DNA from 2 places in the Streptomyces sp. NPDC058239 genome. Region 1 is predicted to be linked to the other one. Evidence: riboswitches for the same ligand, from Rfam matches in the RefSeq annotation. Region 1 holds a riboswitch; the other holds the start of a gene.
What was found. Region 1 has a riboswitch for S-adenosylmethionine ahead of ACFVYE_RS07985 (hypothetical protein). Riboswitches for the same ligand answer to the same signal wherever they lie in the genome.
Positions count from the first base shown of each region.

Region 2: another riboswitch for S-adenosylmethionine. It lies ahead of thrC (threonine synthase); the one in region 1 lies ahead of ACFVYE_RS07985 (hypothetical protein).

Region 1 is NZ_JBHVWS010000004.1:191,109-195,319, reverse strand. Features, by position in the region: gene ACFVYE_RS08000 (beta-galactosidase) at 1-126, shown strand, start outside; partial or broken gene ACFVYE_RS07995 (hypothetical protein) at 147-389, shown strand; gene ACFVYE_RS07990 (LacI family DNA-binding transcriptional regulator) at 468-1,478, opposite strand; gene ACFVYE_RS07985 (hypothetical protein) at 1,737-2,144, opposite strand; SAM riboswitch class IV at 2,193-2,302, opposite strand; gene ACFVYE_RS07980 (phosphocholine-specific phospholipase C) at 2,405-4,211, opposite strand, start outside.
Region 2 is NZ_JBHVWS010000064.1:30,887-35,097, forward strand. Features, by position in the region: gene ACFVYE_RS40565 (MoaD/ThiS family protein) at 247-525, opposite strand; gene thrC (threonine synthase) at 555-1,856, opposite strand; SAM riboswitch class I at 1,875-2,002, opposite strand; gene ACFVYE_RS40575 (glucosyl-3-phosphoglycerate synthase) at 2,156-3,106, shown strand; gene ACFVYE_RS40580 (trehalose-6-phosphate synthase) at 3,151-4,211, shown strand, end outside.

The DNA.
Region 1 (4,211 bases):
CGGTCCACGGTCACCGTTTCCGTTCCCGGTGAGCAAGTGGATCTGCTGACCGGCAGGGTGGTGGCCGGCAGTGTGGCGCTGGGCCGCTACGGCGCGGCCGTGCTGCGAAGCCGCGCCGCGCGATGAGCACCGGCAAGCGCTCCCGTGGTTCGCACGCCTGGACGGTCTACAAGGGGGACAACGGGTCCAACCAGGTCTTCTCGTTCCTGCGCACCTCGGACTCCACATCGGGCACGGTGGACATCCTGCCGATCCTGAAGTGGATCAAGGACACCAAGGGCTGGTGGGGCAACGAGACCATCGGTGACGTCCAGTTCGGCTACGAGATCACGTCGTCGCCCGGCGGCCTGGACTTCACGACGAACGGATTCAGCGTCTCGTCCGGCTGACCCGCCCGGAGCCGGCAGGGGCCGGCCCCCGCGCAGGAGCCGGCCCCCCGCGCGGGGGCCGGCTCGTGCGCACCACAGTCAGCCGACGGGTGCCGGCCCGCTGCTCTCCCGAACCGTCAACTCCGGGGCCAGCAGCTCCACTTCATCCGTTCCCCGCCCGCCCAGCTTCGCGACGACCTGCTCAACGGCGCGCCGCCCCATCTCCTGTGCCGGAATGGCGACCGAGGTGAGGCGGACCGATGCCTGCGCTGCCACCTGCTCGGGGCAGATGGCGACCACCGACACATCCTCCGGCACGGCCCGTCCCTGCTGACGCAGCAGATTGAGCAGTGGTTCCACGGCGGACTCGTTCTGCACGATGAACCCCGTGGTGCCCGGCCGCTCGTCGAAGATCCGGGCCAGGGTCTGGGCCATCGCCGCGTACCCGCCCTCGCAGGGCCGGTGCAGCACCCGCACACCGGCCTCCTGCGCCCTGGCGCGCACACCGTCCACGGTCCGCTCGGCGAACCCGGTGTGGCGCTCGTAGACGGCGGCCGCCTCGCCGATCACCGCGATCTCACGATGCCCGAGTGCGGCAAGGTGCTCCACACACAGCGCCCCGGTCGCCTCGAAGTCGAGGTCCACACAGGTGAGCCCGTCCGTTTCGGCGGGCAGCCCGATGAGCACTGCGGCCCGGTCGGTCTCACGCAGCAACGGGAGCCGCTCGTCGTGCAGTTCCACGTCCATCAGGATCATGGCGTCGGCGAGCGAGCTGCCGGCGATCCGCCGCACTGCGGCCGGCCCTTCCTCTCCTGTGAGCAGCAGGACGTCGTAGCCGTGCGTGCGAGCGGTGGTGGCGACCGCGATGGCGATCTCCATCATCACGGGCACATACATGTCGGTGCGCAGCGGCACCATGAGCGCGATGATGTTCGACCGGCTGCTCGCGAGCGCCCGCGCACCGGCATTGGGGTGATATCCGAGCTGCTGGATGCTCTGCTCCACCCGCTCCCGGGTGGACACCGAGATGGACCGCTTCCCGCTGAGGACATAGCTCACCGTACTCGCGGAGACTCCGGCATGCTGGGCGACCTCGGCAAGGGTGACCATTCAGGGCTCTCCATCACGGGACGACTTCGGGTACCGGGACACACGCCGACACGTACCGACCGGTTGGGCGAAGCGCTTCGAATTCGACCGGTTCAGTCTGTGACATGCGCAGATGGTTCCGAGCCTAAACCCGCCCGCACGAGCTGTCCAGAGAACTGTCGAAGCGCTTCGACACCGTTTTGCCGGTCACGCTGTCCACCCTGCACCGCGGCAGGACCGGGCCGGGACCGGTACGTCCACGATAGGCGGACGGGTCGGCTACAGCCCGTACGTCGTGCCGCCAATGGTCCGCCGCGGGTCGGGCGCCCGGGTCGCGCACAGCGGGCCGCCCTCGAAGCCGGCATTGACCAGTGCCGTTGCCCGGCCCCCGGAGTCCACCAGTTTCAGGGCATGCCACCGCGGCAGCCAGAACACTCGGCCGCGGTGCGCGGCGAGCAGTTCCCGGAGGAGTCCCGGCGCGTGTGTCCACACCTTCGGCAGGTCTTCGGCGAGGTCGAAGGTGGGGCGCAGCCCGATCCACCCGTCGGCACCGACATCACCCGAGGTGAGCAGGAGTTCCACGGCCCGGCCGGGCTCCTGGTGGCACTTCTTGGCGTGAATCCAGTGGACGTGGTGGCCGGGTCCATGGCTGGGGCAGTCGTCGTTCTCGATGAGATGGGGGAGCATGGTCGTTCGCCTTCCTGGGATCATGGACCCCAGGTGCTCTGCCCCGATGGTCCGCTGTTCCCCATGCGCCGAGCACGGGGCGGGTCGTCACCCGGAGCACCCGCAGCGGAGCGGGGTGCCGTCCAGTTAGCCGGGGCTGTGCACTGGAACTCATGACCTGCGATAACTGTATCCCACGGGCGGCGGTGGGCCGACGGGTGGTCAGACGCCCGGGACCGGTCAAGAGGGCGGGGGCATGAACACCTGCCCCCGCCCCACGGTCAGCCTGCCATCAGGGCCGGATCGCTCGTACCCGCCTCGCCCGTCTCGACGTGTCCGGCAAAGCGGCGCAGGAACGTGGTGTCCGTGTCGGAGACCACCGAGATGTCGTACCAGCGGCTGCTCCCCCGCAGGTCCACCGAGTGGTTCACGGTCGTGCCCGCGCGCACCGTGAACGTCTGGGCAGTGCCGCCGTATGCATCTTTCACCGTCAAATGAACGTCACCGGACCCCGTATGAGTCATCGTCAGATCGAGCTGCCCATTGGTGGCGTTGTGGCGGGCGGTCACCTCGGGCCCTGCCGCCTTGCCCGGCCCCTTGAAGGTACGCAGGAAGCCGTTCGGACCGTGCACGCTGAGGCTGGTCACCCCGTTCGAGTAGACCGTGTTCCAGGTGTCGGAGAGCGACTTGCCGGCCTCGGTGGTGTACGTCCACGGTCCGTCGGTACGGTTCGCGGACGTGACCAGGAAGTGTGCTCCGGCCGCGGCGCCGCCGCTGAAGGTGAGGCCGTATTTTCCGGTCGCCGGATTCGCCGAACCGTCCACGAACGGCGCGTACGGCAGCGGCCGGGTGGGCCGGGAGCCCGGTTCCTGTTTGGGAACGCTGCCGACGGCGGGCGGCACGGGCACATAGTCGGGATGCCGGTTGCGGTCCGGCGGCAGGTACCCGGCAGTGGAGGGCAGGGCGACGGGAGCGGTGTCCGTACGGCGGAAGTCGAACGCGGAGGTGAGGTCGCCGCAGATGGCGCGCCGCCAGGGTGAGATGTTCGGTTCCTTCACCCCGAAGCGACGTTCCATGAACCGGATGATCGAGGTGTGGTCGAACACCTCGGAGCAGGAGAACCCTCCGGTGCTCCACGGCGAGACGACGAGCATCGGCACGCGTTGCCCCAGACCGTACGGACCAGCGGCGTAACCTCCGTTGCCCGCGAAATAGTCGGCGGAGGTCGCCACGGTGGACAGCCCCTGTGCGGCCCCGGACGGCGGGTACGGCGGCACGATGTGGTCGAAGAAGCCGTCGTTCTCGTCGTACGTGATGAACAGTGCGGTCCTGCCCCACACCTCCGGGTTGGACGTCAGCGCGTCCAGCACCTGTGCGATGTACCAGGCACCGTAATTCGCGGGCCAGTTGGGGTGTTCGGTGAAGGCTTCCGGGGCGGCGATCCAGGAGACCTTCGGCAGGGTGCCGGCCTTCACATCGGCCTTGAGCATGTCGAAGAGCCCGTCGCCGTTCTTGGCGTCAGTACCGGTGCGAGCCTTGTCGTAGAGCGGATCGCCGGGCTTGGCATTGCGGTAGTTGTTGAAGTAGAGCAGCGAGTTGTCGCCGTAGTTCCCGCGGTAGGCGTCGCTGATCCACCCCCAGGACCCTGCGGCGTCGAGCCCGTCGCCGATGTCCTGATAGATCTTCCAGGACACCCCGGCCTTCTCCAGTCGTTCGGGGTACGTCGTCCACCCGTACCCCGCCTCGTCGTTCCCGAGCACGGGGCCGCCGCCGGTGCCGTCGTTTCCGGTGTATCCCGTCCACATGTAGTAGCGGTTCGGATCCGTCGAGCCGATGAAGGAGCAGTGGTACGCGTCGCAGACGGTGAACGCGTCGGCGAGGGCGTAGTGGAACGGTATGTCCTCGCGGGTGAGGTAGGCCATCGTCGTCGCCGACTTGGCGGGCACCCACTGGTCGTACGCGCCCTTGTTGAACGCCCGGTGGCCGCCCGCCCAGTCGTGGTTGAGGTCCTGGATGAACTGGAGTCCGAGGTTGTCGGCCGTCGGCCGGAACGGCAGCACTTCCTTGGTGCCGGAGGCCTGGTGCCAC
Region 2 (4,211 bases), on a different contig from region 1:
ACGCCCTAATATGAGGAATTCATAAGATTCCAGGGCAAGTCGGGCCAGGCAAAGGCGACTTATGGCGCAAGGAGATCCAACACTTTGGCTGCTTCTTGTCGCGGCCGGGCGCATTCTCATATGCGGGCGGCACGGGCAGCTGGGGGGACTTCCCACACTGTACCGCGCTCAACCATGCAGAATTGCCCCCTCCGCTTCTCTCGCGGAGGGGGCAATACAGATAACGCTGTGAAGTCGGACGGACGGTCAGCAGCCGCCTGCGACTGCCGGGATGATCGAGATGCCCGCGCCGTCCGGCGTCGCCGTCTCCAGGCCGCCCTCGAAGCGCACGTCGTCGTCGTTGACGTACACGTTCACGAAGCGGCGCAGCTTGCCCTGGTCGTCCAGGACGCGGGCGGCGATGCCCGGGTGGTTCTGCTCCAGGGACTCGATGACCTGGGAGAGGGTCGAGCCCTCGGCCGGGACCTCGGCCTGGCCGCCCGTGTAGGTGCGAAGGATGGTGGGGATGCGGACCTTGACGCTCATGAGGGGTGCCTTTCTTCGGTCTCGGGTGGTCAGCTGGCGGCGAGGCCGGCGGCGCGGAACGCGTCCAGGCTCGGGCGGATCGTCGCGGTCGCCTGCGAGGTGGCGGCCACCGCGTCCAGCGTCTTGAGGCCGTCACCGGTGTTGAGGACGACGGTGGTCAGCGCCGGGTCGAGCAGACCGGCCTCGATGAGCTTCTTCGTCACGCCGACCGTCACCCCGCCTGCCGTCTCCGCGAAGATGCCCTCGGTGCGCGCCAGCAGCTTGATCGCGTCGACGACCTGCTCGTCGTCGACATCCTCGACCGCGCCGCCGGTGCGGCGGGCGATGTCCAGGACGTACGGGCCGTCGGCCGGGTTGCCGATCGCCAGGGACTTGGCGATGGTGTTCGGCTTCTGGGGCCGCACGACGTCGTGACCGGCCTTGAAGGCGGTGGAGACCGGGGAGCAGCCCTCGGCCTGGGCGCCGAAGATCTTGTACGGCTTGTCCTCGACGAGACCGAGCTTGATCAGCTCCTGCAGACCCTTGTCGATCTTCGTGAGCTGCGATCCGGAGGCGATCGGGATGACGATCTGGTCGGGCAGCTGCCAGCCGAGCTGCTCGCAGATCTCGTACGCCAGGGTCTTGGAGCCCTCGCCGTAGTACGGGCGCAGGTTGACGTTGACGAAGCCCCAGCCCTCGCCGAGCGGGTCGCCGATGAGTTCCGAGCAGAAGCGGTTGACGTCGTCGTAGTTGCCCTCGATGCCGACCAGCTCGCCGCCGTACACCGCGGCCATGACGACCTTGCCCTGCTCCAGGTCGTGCGGGATGAACACGCAGGAGCGGAAGCCGGCGCGGGCGGCGGCGGCGCCCACCGCACCGGCGAGGTTGCCGGTGGAGGAGCAGGAGAGGGTGGTGAAACCGAAGGCGCGGGCGGCCTCGACGGCGATGGCGACGACGCGGTCCTTGAAGGAGTGCGTCGGGTTTCCGGAGTCGTCCTTGACGTACAGGCCGCCGGTGACGCCCAGCTCGCGGGCGAGGTTGTCGGCCTTGACCAGCTTGGTGAAACCGGGGTTGATGTTGGGCTTGTCCGCGACATCGGCGGGGACCGGCAGCAGCGGCGCGTAACGCCAGATGTTGTCGGGTCCGGCCTCGATGCGCTTCTTCAGCTCGTCGGGGGAGCCGCTCGGCAGGTCGTACGCCACTTCGAGCGGCCCGAAACAGGACGCGCAGGCGAAAATGGGGCCGAGCTCGAAACGCTCGCCGCACTCGCGGCAGGAAAGCGCCGCGGCGGGTCCGAGGTCGACAGCTTCGGCGGAAGAATTGGTGCTTGCTGCAACAGTCTGCACGGCCATGATGGCGGAGGCCCTTTCTCCTCATCTTCCTTGCGACGCATTTCGCCACAAGACGGAATTGGCACCTTCCCCACCGTGACCTCGCGGTCGGCGGGAGGGTTGCCGGGACTTCAACGGGCCGTTCCCTCAGTCCCTCTGGATGAGCGCTGTGGCACTGGATCATCGATCCAGGCATTTATTGGCGGACTGACCCCGACATGCGACGGCCATCCGCGTTGTTCAAGACTGTAACCGAAGCACCGGACAGTTGAGATAGTCGTCCGAACCGCGAGATGGATCACATACAGGGAGTATCGACCGTGCTGGAAGAGGTCGAACGCTGGCTGGCCAGGCGTTCCTGGTCGGCCGCCGACCGCCCGCTGGACCGCGTCCTGGCCGCCAAGGCCAGGGACCCGCGCCGCGGGAGCGTGAGCGTCGTACTGCCCGCGCTGAACGAGGAGGCGACGGTCGGCCGGATCGTTGCGACCATCCGGCGCGAGCTGATGGAGAAGGTCCAGCTGGTCGACGAACTCGTGGTGATCGATTCCGGTTCCACGGACGCCACCGCGAAGGTGGCCCGGGAGGCCGGCGCCCGGGTGGTGCACCGGGACGAGATACTCCCCCGGATACCCGCCGTGCCCGGCAAGGGCGAGGTGCTGTGGCGGTCGCTCCTGGTGACCGGCGGTGACATCGTCTGCTTCATCGACGCCGACCTGAAGGACTTCTCGGCGGACTTCGTCTCCGGCATCGTCGGCCCGCTGCTGACCGACCCGAACGTGCAGTTCGTGAAGGCGATGTACGACCGCCCCCTCGGTGACACCGCAGGTCAGGGCGGTCGCGTCACCGAACTGGTGGCCCGTCCGCTGCTCAATCTGCACTGGCCGCAGCTGGCCGGTTTCGTTCAGCCGCTGGGCGGGGAGTACGCCGTGCGCCGCTCCCTGCTCGAACGGCTGCCCTTCCCCGTCGGCTACGGAGTGGAACTGGGCCTCCTGGTCGATGCGCTGCACACGGTGGGTCTGGACGCGCTGGCCCAGGTCGACGTAGGGGTGCGCAAACACCGCCACCAGGACGGGCAGGCGCTCGGGCGGATGGCGGCGACGATCTACCGGACAGCTCAACTCCGGCTGTCCCGCGGTCACTTGGTACGGCCTTCGCTCACCCAGTTCGAGCGTGGCGAGGACGGCTTCGTACCGCACACCCATGCGGTGGACACCGAGGAGCGGCCCCCGATGCGCGAGATCGAGGAGTACGTTTCGCGCCGGGCGGCCTGACTTCGCACGTTTGGGCGGTTCGTGATCGGGCTAGATTCCGCAACATGGTCTCCGAGCACGAAGCCCAGCCCGCTGCCCAAGTCCTCGTTGCGTCCAACCGCGGCCCGGTGTCGTACACCCTCGCCACGGACGGATCACTCGACGCGAAGCGCGGCGGCGGCGGGCTCGTCTCCGGGCTGAGCGCCGTCAAGGACAAACTGTGGGTGTGCGCCGCGCTCGGTGACGGGGACCGGGAGGCGGTCCGGCGCGGGGTCGGTGAGCAGGGCGTACGGATGCTCGACATCGACGCGGCCGTCCACGCGGACGCGTACAACGGCATTGCGAACTCGGTGCTCTGGTTCGTCCACCACATGCTGTACCAGACGCCGCTGGAGCCGGTCTTCGACGCGGAGTTCCGGCGGCAGTGGGCGTCGTTCGAGACGTACAACCGGGCCTTCGCCGAGGCGCTCGCCGAGGAGGCGGGCCGGGGTGCGGCGGTGCTGGTGCAGGACTACCACCTGGCGCTGGTGCCCGGCATGCTCCGCGAACTCCGCCCCGACCTGCGGATCGGCCACTTCTCGCACACCCCGTGGGCGCCCGTCGACTACTTCCGTCTGCTCCCCGACGACATCGCCGAGCAGCTGCTGCACGGCATCCTGGGCGCGGACCGGGCGGCCTTCCTGACCCGGCGCTGGGCGGATGCGTTCATCGGCTGCTGTACGGAGATCCTGGGCGGCACCGGCCGGACCAGGATCGGGGTGCACGGGCTCGGCGCGGACGCGGACTTCCTGCGCGCACGCGCGCACGAGGCGGACGTGGACGAGCGGATGGCGGCGCTGCGGGAGCAGGTCGGCCCGGGGCGGAGGACGATCGTACGAGTGGACCGGACGGAACTGTCCAAGAACATCGTGCGCGGCCTGCTCGCGTACCGCGCGCTCCTGGAAGAGCGGCCGCAATGGCGTGAGCGCGTCGTCCATGTCGCCTTCGCATACCCCTCTCGGCAGGACCTGGCGGTGTACCGCGACTACACGGCCGAGGTGCAGCGGGTCGCCGACGAGATCAACGCCGTGTACGGCACGGCGGGGTGGACGCCGGTCGTGCTCCACGTCAAGGACGACTTCGCCCG